Regions from separate parts of the Senimuribacter intestinalis genome, predicted to be linked through region 2. Evidence: riboswitches for the same ligand, from Rfam matches in the RefSeq annotation. Region 2 holds a riboswitch; the other holds the start of a gene.
The links. Region 2 has a riboswitch for cobalamin ahead of NFR88_RS03915 (radical SAM/SPASM domain-containing protein). Riboswitches for the same ligand answer to the same signal wherever they lie in the genome.
Positions count from the first base shown of each region.

Region 1: linked by a shared signal. The riboswitch ahead of NFR88_RS02450 (GLUG motif-containing protein) and the one ahead of NFR88_RS03915 (radical SAM/SPASM domain-containing protein) in region 2 are both predicted to bind cobalamin.

Region 1 is NZ_CALPCF010000002.1:86,137-94,156, forward strand. It holds gene NFR88_RS02440 (basic amino acid/polyamine antiporter) at 178-1,584, opposite strand; gene NFR88_RS02445 (prepilin peptidase) at 1,723-2,430, shown strand; cobalamin riboswitch at 2,508-2,698, shown strand; gene NFR88_RS02450 (GLUG motif-containing protein) at 2,848-8,020, shown strand, end outside.
Region 2 is NZ_CALPCF010000003.1:103,830-111,849, reverse strand. It holds gene NFR88_RS03930 (TetR/AcrR family transcriptional regulator) at 353-952, shown strand; gene NFR88_RS03925 (ABC transporter ATP-binding protein) at 957-1,838, shown strand; gene NFR88_RS03920 (ABC transporter permease subunit) at 1,835-2,620, shown strand; cobalamin riboswitch at 2,607-2,798, shown strand; gene NFR88_RS03915 (radical SAM/SPASM domain-containing protein) at 2,933-4,303, shown strand; gene NFR88_RS03910 (TetR/AcrR family transcriptional regulator) at 4,436-5,035, shown strand; gene NFR88_RS03905 (aldo/keto reductase) at 5,059-6,177, shown strand; gene NFR88_RS03900 (nucleotidyltransferase family protein) at 6,288-6,623, shown strand; partial or broken gene NFR88_RS15160 (HEPN domain-containing protein) at 6,703-7,016, shown strand; gene glmS (methylaspartate mutase subunit S) at 7,192-7,608, shown strand; gene glmL (methylaspartate mutase accessory protein GlmL) at 7,624-8,020, shown strand, end outside.

The sequences.
Region 1 (8,020 bases), on a different contig from region 2:
AGATTTTGGTTGTGGTATAATACTGAAGGAAATACATTTCGTATAGGAGAAATCTCTCTATTCAATTGAAAAGTGACACAATGGTAATAGAATTAAAATAAAAGTGCCATTTTATCGATTACACGATTTTTAAAAATGACACTTTAAGTTAAGTTTTGAACGAAAGTGTCATTTCGCCTAAAACCACACCAAGGAATACACAAATCCCGCCATGATGATGACAAAGATACCGACATCCAGCGCACTTTCAAAGAATTTCTTGTGAGATTCGCGGCGAGCCCAGAAGTAAAATAAGGCACCAGGTGCAAACATCAGGGCTGAGATGATGATATTGCTGATGCCTGTGGCGTACAGCATCCAGAAACCGTAGATGACACCGAGGGCGGAAATGAGCCAGTCTTTGAAACCGGGAGCCCTGTGACCGGTGCGGCTGTCTTCAAAGCAGGTTTTCAGGCAGTACAGGGCGGATAGCACAAATGGAATCATAATGGCGCTGGTTGCCAGGGTGTACAGCGCCTGATAGGTAGAAGACTGGAAATAAATGATAATCAGCAGCACCTGGATGATGGCTGCTGTGAGAAGCAGTGCGCCGCTGGGCGCATGGCGCCGGTTTTCCTTCCGGAGAAAAGCAGGAAAGCAGCCCTGCAGGGCTGGCGCATAGGCGCTGTCGGCGGTAACAATCGTATAAGAAAACATGGCACCGGCGATGGAAATAATTACACCGATGTTGATAAGGGTTGCGCCGAAAGGTCCGACAACATAGGAAAGAAGTCCAGCCATAGCGGGGTCGCCCAGAGCAGCAAGTTCGCTTCTTGGCATAATACCCATGCTGAGAATAGAAATCAGTACATAGAGAATCAGCAGTGACAGGAAGGAAAGAGTAGTGGCTTTCCCAGAGACTGCAGTCGATTTTGCACGGGCGGAAATGACGACCGCTCCCTCAATTCCGGTAAAAATCCAAACTGTAGTGTAGGTGGTTTCCAGCACCTGTTTGCCCAGGGAATAGCCGGTATCCTCACCCATAAAATTGTCCAGAAAAATATCCAGATCAAAAGCACCGAGAAAAATAACAAATAGAATAAATGCAAAAATGGGGATGATTTTGGCGATGACGATAATCGTGTTAATAGTAACCGCTTCCTGCACGCCGCCCATCACAAGAAAAGTGAAGCCCCAAATCACAATAGATGCGCAGACGATGGAAGCCAGATTGTTGCCGCCGGCAAACAGGGGCATGAACTGACCTAGCGCAGCGAAGAGCAGAGTCGCAAAAGATACCTGTGATAAAATCGCGCTAATCCAATAGCCCCAGGCGGAGTTAAATCCGATGTAAGCGCCGAACCCCTCTTTTGCATAGGCGAAAATACCGCTTTTCAGAGAGGGTCTTACGATACTGAGCCTGTTGAAGCACATGGCAAGGCTGTACATGCCGATACCGGCGATGGTCCAACCAATAAGTACAGAAAGAGTGCCTGCGCCGTTTCTTGCCATATCGCTGAACATGTTGAAAACGCCGCTTGCCAGCGTTGTACCGATGGCAAAAAAAGTTAGTTTAAAAAGTCCAAGACCTTGTTTGTCCTGCATGATAAATTCCTCGCAATCAAATAAAGTTACTGATACTATGTGCAGAAGGCGAATCGCTTATACGTAGAAAGACGCAGAAACTTGTTTTGCGAGATGCAATTTTGTGGTAAGATACCAAGTGAGAAAGAGAGAAAAAATATGACTGATACATTAATCATAATTATAAAATGTCTTGCGGCGATTCTGGTCGGCGTTTTCGCAGGAAACGGCGCAGTATATTTCTTTAACAAAATGCCGGCGCAGTGGCTTTGCGACTATGACGAGGAGCCATCCGATGCACTGAAAGATCCATATACACAGCGCATCAAAAGTTACCCATGGAAATTTATCCTTACCATGCTGTTTGTTGTCATTGATATTAAATTGGTAATAGACGATTGGCAGTTTGCGGTGGCGGCAGTTTGCAGTCTTTGGCTGCTTTTGGAAATTGCTGTGGCTGATGCTAAGTATCGGATTGTACCAGATCAGATGGTACTGCTTCTTGCGGTAACCGCCATGGGATTTATTGCCTTTCATGATGGATGGAAAGACTGTTTGTACGGAGGGCTTGCCGGATTTGGTATTATGGGTGCCACTGCACTACTTGGCAAGCTGGCGTATCGCAGAGATACTCTTGGCGGTGGAGATATCAAGCTTTTTGCGGCGCTGGGTTTGATTGCCGGGCTTCGGGGAATACTGCTGATATTTGTGATGACTACACTCTTTAGTGCTGGGCATCTAATCTGGCTTCTTGTGAGAAAGAAAATCCGGCGTACTGATACTGTTGCGATGGCGCCGTATATTGCACTGGCGGCAGCAATCCATTTGATTTTTTTGTGGGATTACATGCCGGTACTGCTCCTATAAAAGAGCCTTGACAATCTTCTCTGATAAGGGTAGAATATATTACAATTGAATAAAATGTCAGAATAATTTCGTGTTCTTTCCAAGACCTAAGTGTTTGTACTTCGTCTTGAGAAAGCTAAGATGGAAGCAGGTGAGAGTCCTGCGCGGTCCCGCCACTGTGAGACGTGAGTTCTGCCTATAATGCCACTGGAGCCAATATGGCTTTTGGGAAGGAAGACAGAACGGTTTAGCGTTGAGCCAGGAGACATGCACGAGAGGACAACTTGTAGATGTCGGAGGAACATTTAGAAGTATTTTTTGTACAGGAATACGGACTGTGAGAAAGTGGAGAATGCTTTTTTACAGTCTTTTTATTTTGTATAGATCACCGGTAAGGTGTTTAGATAAATGATGAATTGAAGAAAGAGAGGAAAGGACATGAGAAGAAAAACAGGGAACCGTTTTCTGGTAGTGTTTCTAATCGTGACGATGCTGATCAGTATGGCGCCGGCAGGCGTTTTTGCTGCAGATATACCAGAAGCACAGACTGTATCAGAGATAACAGGATCGGGTACAGAAGCAGATCCTTATTTAATTTCTGACGGGCAGCAGTTGTCATCGCTGGGTGGAACCACACTGACCGGCTGTTATCGTCTTACGGCGAATATCGATATGGAGGGTATCGATATGAAGCCGATTAACAGCTTGAGAAGCGGAACCTTTGACGGAGGCGGATTTGCGATTAAAAATCTCAGCATTACGTCTTCGGGAAATACCGGACTGTTTGCAGAACTGGGAAGCGGCGCAGAGGTTACCGGAGTAATGCTGGAGAATTGCAGTATTACCAATGCAGTATCCAGCGGCTCCGGCTATGGCGTTGGCGCACTGGCAGGAAAAATAAGCGGCGCTGCGAGTATCAGTAATTGCGGTGTTTTAAATGGAACTATTGTGTGTACCACCAGTCAGGCGGTTAATATGGGCGGTTTAGTTGGCTATATCGGAGATAATTGCACCATAGAAAGCTCCTTTGCAAAGGCAGAACTGACAGCGGGCAGCTACGCATACAGTTCTTCCTATCTGGGCGGACTTGTGGGAAATATCAGCGGCTACTGCAGCTGGACTGTGGCAGATTGTTATGCGGATGTTTCCATCGACACAAAAAACGGGTCAGGCGCGGGACTTATTGGACAGATTGGTAATTCGTACAGCGCATATACTCGTACTATAAAAAATTCTTATGCAGCAGCGGACATGGTAGGAAAAGATGCGTATCTTTATGGATTTGCCTATGTTGGATCTTCTTCTTGTGCTGTAGATATTGAAAACTGTTACTATGACAGTACGAAGTATACAGGAGATCAAGCAACAAATCTGAGATCGGCAGTTATTGAGGGAAAATCTACAGAAGAAATGGAGAGTCTTGCAGGACAACTGGGCGGCAGCTTTCAGAACCAGACAGGAAGCTATCCGATTCTGAAATGGCAGGATCCCAATGCTACTTACAGTATCACTCTGCAGTTAGTGCCGGAAAATGCTAAACTCATCTTTGACGGTGAAGAACAGCAAGAAAACGAAGACGGCGTGTACACCTTCTCATCTCTTCCATCAGGAAGTTCCCATTCTTACTGTGTGTCTCAGAGAGATGACATTACAGATTACGGCGACAGGGAAGGCACTATCGTCATAGGCAAAAAAGACATCAATCAGAAGATTACGCTGGAACAAAATGTTTATGATATGTCCTTCAGTCTGGTTCCGGAGGAAGCAGACCTTCTGGTAAAGGATGCTGATGGAGAAGCTCTGACGCCAAAGGATGCACAGAAGCACATTTACGAAGTAGTAAACGGTACGTATACCTATGCAGTGAGCTCCTTTGGCTATGCTGCGAAGGAAGGCGAAGTCACAATTGACAGGGCTGCAAAGGAGACGGAAATTGCGTTAAAAGCAAACCCTATATACACAGTTACTTTTAATTATGGCGATGAGCTCTACGGACAGGAAATTGAAAATGGCAAATTGACCGTAACAGCAGGTGATAGGTCAATAGAGCCGGAAACCGATGGCTTGACTTATAAATTGCCTGTTGGATACGACTACAGCTATAATTTTAGAAGCAGTAATTATGCGAAAGTGACAGGCGAAATCAGTCTAGCGGAAGAAACAGCTGACGGTACAAAAACTATCACCATTCCGCTGACCGCAAAGACTGCCTGGGGTGGCAGCGATGATGTGGAAGAGCCTAATAAAAATGCAGACGGCTTCTATGAAATTGCAAGCGGAGCAAATCTGGCATGGCTGGCACAGGAAGTCAACGGCGTTTATAACAGCAGAATGCAGGTCATTCTGACAAAGGACATCGATTTAGGAGAAGAACAGTGGACGCCGATTGGAAGTTCCAGCAGCAGAACGTTCAAGGGTGTCTTTGACGGCAACGGACATACGATTTCCGGACTCTTTATTGATTCTGAAAGCAGTTATCAGGGGCTATTCGGATATGTCAGTGAAGCAGAGATAAAAAATTTGACCATTAGCGGAAGTGTAAAAGGCGGAGACTATACAGCAGGCTTGGCAGCGCAGACAGGGGCTAATACTGTAATAGAAAATTGTCTGAGCAGTGTTAATGTAAGCGGTAAAGGGCATGTCGGCGGTTTAGTCAGCTATGTCGGCGGACGCATGCTGACAATGACGGGCTGCGCACATCTAGGAACTGTCAGCGGCAATGGCTTTAATGTTGGAGGTCTGGTTGGCAGAATCTATTATGCAACAACGATCACAGATTGTTACCATAGAGGTGATGTGATTAATACAGTAGGTCAGACGGGCGGTTTAGTTGGATTGATCGACGACTACAGCGCATCGGTGACCAACTGCTATACTATAGGAAACGTGATTTCAACAGGCTCCAATACGCACCCTGCAGTGGGAAAGAAAAATTCTGGAGCGGTTAGCAATCTGTATTATCTGGATATTGTCGGAAGTGACACCAATGCAGAAGCAAAGACCGATGCGGAATTAAAATCAGGTGATTTTGTGGCGCTCTTGGGATCAGGGTTCCTAAAAGATATGGAACCACAGATTAACGATGGATATCCGATTTTAAGCTGGCAGGATACCACGCCAAGATACCAGGTAGTGTTATCGGTGGAGCCTAAGGACGCACAGCTGATTTTAAAAGATGCTGAAGGAGAAACCGTTGCAGCAGCAGATGAAAAGGACGGAACTTACACTTATTCCCTGACAGAAGGAGATTACAAATATACGGCAGAAGCCTTCGGAAAAACTACTGAAACTGGAACCATTCACGTGACGGCGGAAGCTGGTGAAACCGGCATTTCAGAGAATATCATTCTGCAGGATGCACTGCGCTATCGTGTAACCTTTATGGGAATCCCTGACGGTGTGACAGCGGTTATCACGGTGATGAACGGCGAAAATATCATGGCAGCAGAAGAAGATGGAAGCTACCTTTTGCCGGAAGGAACCTATACATATACCGTAAAGGCAAAAGGCTATGCAACCGTCAAAGGAACCATATCCATCAAAGACAGCGATACTGCTGTACCTGTCTTTATGGTGATTTCCACTGCCTGGGACGGGGAGTCAATGGATGAACCGGTGCAGAAGGATGGCGTATATCAGATTTCTACCGGAGAAGAACTGGCGTGGTTTGCAGCACAGGTCAATAACGGAACCGGCAAGAATTATGATGCGGTTTTGACCGATGATATCAATCTGGGTGAAAATCTTTGGCAGCCTATTGGCACGACAGGCTGTAACTATGCAGGCACTTTTGATGGTGCAGAGCATAAGATTACTGGTCTGAAAGTCGAAAAAGACAGCAATTATGCGGGACTTTTCGGTTATATCAAGGGTACCAGCAGTAAACATGCGGTGATTGAAAATCTGACAATAGAAGGCGACGTCAGCAGCAGCTACGGCTTTGTGGGCGGAATCCTGGGTTATGGTGATTATGTTGATATAGTAAACTGCCATAACTATGCAAATGTTACGCTAACAGCAACTGCCTATAAATATTATGTCGGCGGTATTGTAGGTGAAGTGGAAGACGGAAGCGTGGAAAACTGCTCTAACTATGGAACCATCAGCGGCAGTCAGGCAGAAAAGATCGGTGGCATTACTGGATATAACTATTATGCAGTCGTATCTTCTTGTTATAATGCAGGCGAAGTTTCCGGAAAGCAAAATGTAGGCGGCGTCATCGGTCATGCCAATGGCAAAGTTTCCGACATCTACAACACAGGCACAGTTACCGGTACCAGCGGCAATGTGGGCGGTCTGGTCGCTTATGCAGCTGCTGACATTGAAAAAGGCTATACCGTTGGACAGGTAAATGGCGGAAACGCTGCCTTTGGTACAGTGAGCAGTTACAGTGCTTCTATAGCGGATATTTACTATCTGAATACCCTTTCTGCAGATAGCAAGGCGCAGGCAGTAAGTGCAGCGCAGCTGCAGGAATTGGCGGATACATTAAACGGTGACAGGCAGCCGGTACTTTGGAAAACTGCAGCGGGCACTAACGATGGATATCCAATCCTGGCTTGGCAGAAAGCAAGTGAACCAGAGGCTCCGATCACCCTGGAAGCGGCACAGAATGTAGCTTGGGAAGCTTTTGAGGAAAGGTACCTTAATCCTGACAGCCTGGAAGAAGGTATGATGCGTCTTCATCGGCAGGTCGTAAGATGGGATAAAGTAGCCCATGCAGAAAGCTATACTTTATCCCTTTGGAGGGAAGGCTTTGTATGGAAAAATCTATCGGAAGAGGAATTGGCAGAATTTCGGAGTGAGGCTTTAAATGCAAGACAGAAACTGATGTGCATTGATGAACAGAGGATTATTGATGCCATGACCGAAGCTGAATATGCCTTCTTTGAGCAGCTGGAAGATGCAGTACAGCAGGCAAAGGAAGCTGATGGAAAGACAGAAAGCGCTGAGAATAAACGGGCAGAATTTCTGCTGGGACTTGTGAACGATGGCAAGCATGATATCGCTCTGGGTTACTATGTGCCAGGAGTGGAGAAGATCAAGGATGTGTCAGGTGTCACTGAAGAAACGTATGATTTCAGCAAAGATATTATAGAAGCCGGTGAAGGGCGTTATTATGTAACAGTAAACCCTGTGGCAGAAGAGGATAGTAACTACGTAACACCTGAGATGATCCTTTTAGATACAGCGATGGCAGCTGATCTAAATGCAGAAAACGAAGATGCGTGCTATAACCATTTGAGACAACCGTACAATCTGAGATGGGACGGCGCTGTCGCAAAATGGTCCTCTGACAGCGAAAAAGCGGATTTCCTTTCTTTGATTTTGTATGAGGTCACAGGTACTAAAGAAAATCCGACATATACTGTGCTGACGCAGGAACTTTTGGCGCCGGATGCTGCCAGTGCCGATTTCGGCAGATATTTTACAGCTGATAAGCGATACGCTTTTGCAGTTCGTGCAGAATCGGGACAAAACGGCATGATTGCGGGCTACGCTATGAGTGCGCAGTCTGCGTACAGCCCTGAATATGTGGTTGGAAATCCGGAAATTCCGGGTGCGGATACAGATAGATCTGACTGGATTGCGATTTCTTCTGCAAAAGAGT
Region 2 (8,020 bases):
TTGCACAACTTTTACGAAAATCGTGGCGTTTAATATTATGTATGTTGTGCAAAGCAAGATAAAAATGACTCGTTTTGCACAACTTTTTTGATGAAAAAAATGTTTTTTCGCGTTACGGAGCGCAAAAGTTGTGCAAGAGGCAGCGTGGGCAGTAGGATTTGCACAACCAGCAGGAGTGGAAGTTGTGCAAATTAGTGATGAAGTGGCGACATATGCACAATCATATGCAAAACCTGCCGTAGAAAAATACCAGGAAACTGGATAGAAGGAATTGCACCCTTCTCAAAATCGGTCAACGGCTTTATAATAGAATAAAGTCGGTCGGGAATGGAGGAGTTACCGTGAACGAAAAATTTTTTTCTTTGCCGGAAGAAAAACAGCAAGCAATCATCAATGCAGGTTACAAGGTTTTTCGCAGAATACCTATCATAACAGTCCTATGCGTGAAATCGCAGAGGCAGCGGGAATCAGCAAATCGCTGCTGTTTCACTATTTTCACAACAAGAAGGAATTATATCTGTTTTTGTGGGATACTTGTGCAAAGAAGACCATTGCATATTTGACTGAATGCGAATGCTACAGTCAGCAGGGGTTGTTTGAGAGTATGGAACGGGGCATGCGGGCAAAAATGGAACTGATCAGTCAGTATCCGGACATGGCGAATTTTACCATCAAAGCATTTTACGAAAAGGACCCGGAAATCTGCGCAGCTGTTTCTGAAAGCTATCACCGGTATTTTAACCTGAAAGCGGATCGCGCCCGTATCAACTTTGATCCGGCGCAGTTTGTGCCAGGACTGGATATTCCCATGATGTACAGGGAGATGTACTGGGCGTCGGAAGGATATCTGTGGGAGATGGTGCAGCGAGGACCTGTGAATACCGCAGAAATGGAAAAGGATTTTACCAGACTGATCGCATTTTGGAAAAGTATTTATCTTCGGAAGGAGTGACGAGATGGATGCAATCAAGTTAGAAAATTTGACTAAATATTATGGAAAAAACCGGGGAATCTCTGGCGTCAGTCTGACCGTTTCCGAAGGAGAATTCTTTGGATTCATCGGTCCCAACGGCGCAGGGAAATCTACGACAATCCGCACGATGATGGGGCTCATAAAAAAGACCGGAGGAGACGCCTGGGTGAGCGGACTTGCTGCTTGCGAAGAAAGAGAGCAGATTCTTGCCAGGACTGGATATCTTCCGTCGGAAGCAATTTTTTATCGCGGAATGCGGGTGAAAGATATCTTGAAGCTGTCTGCGGACTTGCGAAAAAAGGACTGCAGAAAGGAAGCTGTGCGGCTTTGTGAAAGATTACAACTTTCTGAGAAACGAAAAGTGGAGGAACTCTCTTTTGGTAACAGGAAAAAAGTCGCCATTGTCTGCGCGCTGCAGCATCAGCCGGAAATTTTAATTCTGGACGAACCGACCAGCGGTCTTGACCCACTGATGCAGAAAGAATTTTTTGAAATTCTTCGGGAGCGCAATGCAGATGGAACGACTATTTTTTTGTCCAGTCATATTTTGTCGGAGGTGCAGCGAAATTGCAGCCGCGCCGCCATCATTCGAGCAGGAAAGATCATTGCCTGCGATCGGGTAGAAGCCCTTTCTCGCACCAGCGCCAGGCGTGTTGCGGTTTGCGGCAGCGTAAATCTTGACGGACTTTGCGGAATTCGTGACCGGAAAGAGATTGCGGGGCAGACCAGCTTTCTTTACAGCGGCGATATGAACAAGTTGCTGAGAAGGCTTGCGGATGGACAGATTGCGGATCTCGCCGTATCTGAGCCGGATTTGGAAGAGGTATTTCTTCACTATTATGAAAAGGATGGTGAGGCGCTGTGATATTGGTTAGACATGAGCTGAGACAGGGTCGCGTTTCGTTTTTGATTTGGACCGCGGCGATTTCTTTTCTTCTGGCAGTTTGCATCTTCCTCTTTCCGGAGATGAAAGGACAGATGGAGAGTGTTGGCGATGTGTTTGCTTCCATGGGCTCTTTTTCCGACGCTTTTGGAATGGACCGTCTGAACTTCGGCAGGCTGACTGGGTTTTATGCTGTGGAATGCGGTAATGTGCTGGGGCTTGGCGGCGCATTCTATGCCTGTCTGTGCGCGGCTGGTATTTTGAGCAAGGAAGAAAAAGATGGAACGGCTGAATTTCTGCTGACCCATCCGATTAGCCGCAGGCGGGTCGTGACAGAAAAACTCCTTGCGGTATTGGTGCAGGTGACGGCGATGAATCTGCTGGTTTATGGGATTTCTGTGTGCGCTATAGCGGCGGTAGGTGAAGCGATTCCCTGGAGGGAAATCAATTTGCTGCATCTTGCGTATTATCTGCTGCAACTGGAGCTGGCGGGGATTTGCTTCGGGATTTCTGCTTTCACACGTAAAGGCAGCGTGGGCGCCGGACTTGGCATCGCTTTTATGATGTATTTTCTGAATCTCATTGCCAACATTGCGGAAGCGGCGGCGTTTTTAAAATATGTGACGCCTTTCGCCTACTGCGAAGGAGCGGATATCGTGACAGCGGGCAGTCTCGATGGGACACTGGTCGCAATCGGGATGGTAATTGGGCTGCTTGGGATTGGAGCCGGCTATTTGCGGTATGTAAAAAAAGATATTTATTAAATCATGTTCTCCCGATTGGATTGGGCGCTAAGATGGAAGCAGGTGAGAATCCTGCACGGTACCGCCACTGTAAGGGAGAGTTCTTGTTCGAGGGTTTTAGACTAGCCCCTGGAAACGGGAAGGTGAGTAAGAACGATGCCCTTTGAGTTAGGAGACATGCAGAAAATACGGGCTGCACCATTTTGGTGCAGCTTTTGATTAGTCAAATCCAGGAAATTGTCTAGTTCTAATTTTTGAAAAGTGCAGTATAATATGTTACGAAAAAAAGGAAATATATCTTCATAGAGACGAATAAACTGGAGGTGGAATATTTTGGTAAAGGATGTAAAACATATCATGGAAAGAAAAGCCTTCGAAAAAGGCTTGGAGTCGATTATCAACAAGGGACAGGAAAAGGATTTGACCGAAGTTATGCTTCCTATGATTAATATGCTGGAGAAAATTTTAGGAGACGCATGGGAAGGTTCTTCCTATGAACTTTTGAGAAAGCTGGCAAAAGACCCGAATAGCAAGTGGACCCATTATACACAAAATATTTTGCGCAATGTGGATCCGCATATTTTGAAGACCTTTGCTTTAAATGCCGGATATGAGTCTGGTTTTCGTGGTTACAAGACTTCTCTGAAAATGTCTGAAAGATACCAGTGCAATATTCCATGGATTATTCTGATGGACCCTACAACAGCGTGCAATATGCACTGTACCGGTTGTTGGGCTGCGGAATATGGCGATAAAATGAACCTTTCTTTTGAGGATATGGATAGAATTATCACAGAAGGTAAAGAATTGGGTATTCACGCTTTTCTGTTCACCGGCGGCGAACCGCTGATTAAGAAAAAGGAAATTATCCGTCTGTGCGAAAAACACAGCGATTGTGCATTTCATGCGTTTACCAACGGTACACTGATTGATGAAGCATTCTGTGACGACCTTCTTCGAGTAGGTAATTTCTTTGTATCGGTTAGCATTGAGGGTTTTGAAGAAAGCAACGACGGGAGAAGAGGAGAAGGCCATTTCCAGAAAGCCTTGGCGGCGATGGATTTGATGCATGAAAAGAGAATTCCTTTCGGTGTGTCGATTTGCTATACGAGCAAGAACTATTTGACTGTAACCAGTGATGAATTCCTGGATATGCTTATCGATAAAGGCTGTGTTTTTGCATGGTATTTCCATTATATGCCGGTGGGTGTCAATGCGAGTACAGAACTGCTTTTGACACCGGAACAGAGAGTTTATATGCACGATAAAATCAGGGAAATCCGCGGTATTACAGGTGGTAAAGAGATATTTGCGATTGACTTTCAAAACGATGGAGAGTTTGTACATGGCTGCATTGCGGCAGGGGAAAGGTATTGCCATATCAATGCCAACGGAGACGTGGAACCTTGTGTATTTATTCACTACTCCGGCGCTAATATCAAAGAAAAGTCACTTCTTGATTGTTTGCGTCAGCCGCTATTTCTTGCATATCGTGATGGACAGCCGTTTAATGACAATCATCTGCGGCCTTGCCCTATGCTGGAAAACCCAGGAATTCTGCAGGAATTAGTAAAGAAGACCGGAGCAAAATCTACGGATTTAGAAGCGCCGGAATCCTGTGAGCATCTTTGTGGAAAGTGCACAGAATATGCAAAGAACTGGGCGCCGGTGGCAGATAAACTGTGGGAGCAGGATAGGAAATAAACATATGCTGCAAGAGATAAGCTGCGCTGTTTGATGAGGAAATATCAAGCAGTGCAGTTTTTTTAAAATTGACTATAAGTCATTGACTGATAGTCAATTATACAGTATAATAAAGAAAAAGGAGGCACGCTTATGACGAGCAGACAGATTGCTGCCCTTGCAACAAAGAAAAAACTGCTGGATGCAGGCAGCAAAATTATCGCAGAGAAAGGACTTTCTCAGGCGACAGTTGACGAGATCACTGCACTGGCAGGTGTTTCGAAGGGCACCTTTTATACTTATTTTAAGAAGAAAGAGGATATTGTATTTGCGCTTGGATATGGTGCTTTCAGCGAGGTTTTGGATAAGGCCATGAGCCTGCAGGATACTTTCATAGAAAAAATCATCTATTATATGGTGCATTTTTCGGCATGTATTGAAGACAGCGGATATAAGCTTTCTCAGGAGTGGATCAGAAGTTTGTCTGATATTTCTTCTTCGGAGGAGACAGGTCCCCGTGGAAAGCTCAAGTTTGATCTGGATTCGATCAGCCGATTGATTCAGGCAGGGGTAGAAGAAGGAAATCTGGCAAAAGATACGCCGGCAGAAGTTTTAACCCATACTTTGGCGGATATACTTTACGGGCAGATGTTCTGCTGGAGTGTAAGTGACGGCAGCTACAGTCTGAGAGCGCGCACAGAAGAATTTTGCGAGACCTGTCTGCCAGAGATTTTCAAAGCGTACGCACTTTAATTCAACAAAAAGGAGGAAATGTGATGAATGACCTTGGGAAAGACATTAAGAAGCTGGGATTCGGATTGATGAGACTGCCGCAGAAGGACGGCGTCATCGATGTAGAGGAAACCAGTAAAATGGTCGATTTGTTTATGGAAGCGGGATTTACATATTTTGATACAGCCTGGGCTTATGCTGGTTCGGAAGATGCGATTCGCAAGGCGCTGGTTGAAAGATATCCACGGGAAAGCTTTCAGCTAGCCACAAAGAATGCAGCATGGATTAATTGCAAGACCAAGGAAGAAGCCTATGAACAGTTTGAGGTTTCTTTGAAACAGACAGGCGCAGGATATTTCGATTTTTATTTGCTGCACAATTTGGGAGAGGGCAGAAGCCGTTATTTCGACGAGTATGATATGTGGAACTGGGTGCAGGAAAAGAAAAAGGCGGGACTGATTAAGCATGTCGGATTTTCTTTTCATTCTACCCCGGAGGAACTGGAAGAGATTCTGACAGCCCATCCGGAGATGGAGTTTGTGCAGCTGCAGATCAACTATGCGGATTGGGAAAATCCGACTGTACAGTCCAGAGGCTGTTACGAAGTGGCAAAAAAACACGGCAAGCCGGTTATCGTTATGGAACCAGTAAAAGGGGGCATGTTGGCAACACCGCCGGAATCTGTCGTTAAGATTTTTAAAGAAGCAGAACCGGATTCATCGGTTGCTTCGTGGGCAGTTCGCTTTGCGGCTGATTTAGACGGGGTGATGACAGTACTTTCCGGCATGAGCAATGTAGCGCAGATGGAAGATAATCTGTCCTACATGAGGGAATTTACAGGACTTACTGCAGAGCAGAGAGAAACGCTGAAAAATGCGCAGGAGGAACTGGCGAGGATACCGATGATTCCGTGTACTGTCTGTAATTATTGCGCAAAGGTCTGCCCGATACAGATTGGCATCTCCGGATCCTTTACTGCCATGAACTACCTGACCCTTTATCGGGACAAAGCCATGGCGCAGCATCAGGAAAGCTGGCTGGTTTCCGGTCACGGTCTGAAACAGGCGAAGGAATGTATCGGTTGCGGTAAATGTGAGGAGGCATGTCCGCAGCACATCGCAATTAGAGAAGAGTTGAAAAAGGTAACGGAAGAGTTGTTATAAGAATTAAAGCAGCTGTAGGTAAAAGATGCCTGCAGCTCTTTATAATTTTGTATGGATTTTCTATAATGGAAATAGTATAATAGGGATAAATAAGCAAGGAGGTGGTGCAAGTGAGAATCCTGGAACTGAATCATATTTTAGAAGAGCTTCGCAGCGCACTGTGCCATATTTTTGGGAACAAACTAAATCATATTTGGCTTTATGGTTCTTATGCTAGAGGGGATAATGATGAAGAGTCAGATTTGGATATTCTGGCACTTGTGGATCTTTCAAAAAATGAGCTGGCAGCTTACAGGAGAGAAGTCAGTGACTTGTCTTCGGAACTTGACTTGCAGTATGGCGTACTGCTTTCGATTAAGCTGCAGGATACAGAAACCTTTCATCGCTATTCTGATTCTTTGCCTTTTTTTCAGAATGTAATAAAGGAGGGAATCAGTATTGTATAGTGAGGAGCAAAAGGACTTATGCTTATACAGATTGTCAAAGGCTGAACGGTATTTGACTGACGCTAGGCGAACTCTGGAAATGGGGATGTATGATACTGCAGCAAATCGTTCTTATTATGTAATTTTTCATGCAGCACGTGCAGTACTTGCTTTAGATGGGTTGGATTTCCGCAACATTCAGGAGTGATTTCCAATTTTCAAATGAGATATATAAAGACGGGTGTATTTGAAAAGCAGCTCTCTAATATTATTAAGAGCGCATTTTCTTTAAGAACAGAGAGTGATTATGGGGATTTCTTTGTGATTGAAAAGGAAGATGTAAAGCGTCAGGTAGACGAGGCGGAAGTTTTCTTTCATGCAATAGAGGCATATATAAAGTCACAAAATTTATAGTGAAATGACTATGACGCAGACCCGAATAGGGTCTGTTTTTTCGTGCAAATTTTTCACAAAATGCATATTGAATAAGAAGTGCCAAAAAAAAACAATCTGGTTGTAGACAAATGAGATATAACAATGTACTATAAAGATGTAATACATTTATCGATTTTGAATTTCGAGGTGAATCATGGAAGAAAACAAAAAGAAGTTAGTCATCGGCGTCATTGGCGCAGATGTTCATGCAGTAGGGATCCAGATATTGAATCACGCCTTTGAAGAAGCGGGGTTTGATGTGACTAATTTGGGCGTCATGGTATCCCAGGAAGAATACATTGCTGCAGCAGTAGAAACTGATGCAGATGCTATCATGGTATCTTCCCTTTACGGTCACGGTGAGCTTGATTGCCGCGGTCTTAGAGAAAAGTGCAGCGAAGCAGGTCTTTCTGATATTCTGCTCTATGTAGGCGGCAATATCGTAGTCGGCAAGCAGCCTTTTGACGAAGTGGAAGCAAGATTTAAGAAAATGGGCTTTAACCGGGTATTTGGACCGGGAACAGCACCGGAAGACACCATTTCGTGTCTGAAGGAGGACTTGGGGCTGTAATGGGTCGGTGAAGTCATGAAGAACATACTATTAATAGATTTCGGCAGCACCTATACTAAGGTAACTGCCGTGGACCTTGCAGAAGAGCGGCTTTGCGCAACAGCGGCAAGCTACACCACTGTAAAAACCGATATTAATGAAGGACTGGCAAATGCGCTGGCACTTTTAGAGGAAAAAATCGGTCCGGTGGATTTTGATGCAAGGTATGCTTGCTCCAGTGCCGCTGGCGGTCTGAAAATGATCAGCTGCGGATTGGTGCCGGAATTGACTGCCGAGGCAGCAAAGATGGCGTCTCTTGGGGCAGGGGCGAAGGTCATGAAGGTTTATTCCTATCAGCTGACCGAAGAGGACGCAGAAGAAATCGAAAATCTGAAACCTGACATCTTCCTTTTAACGGGAGGTACTGACGGCG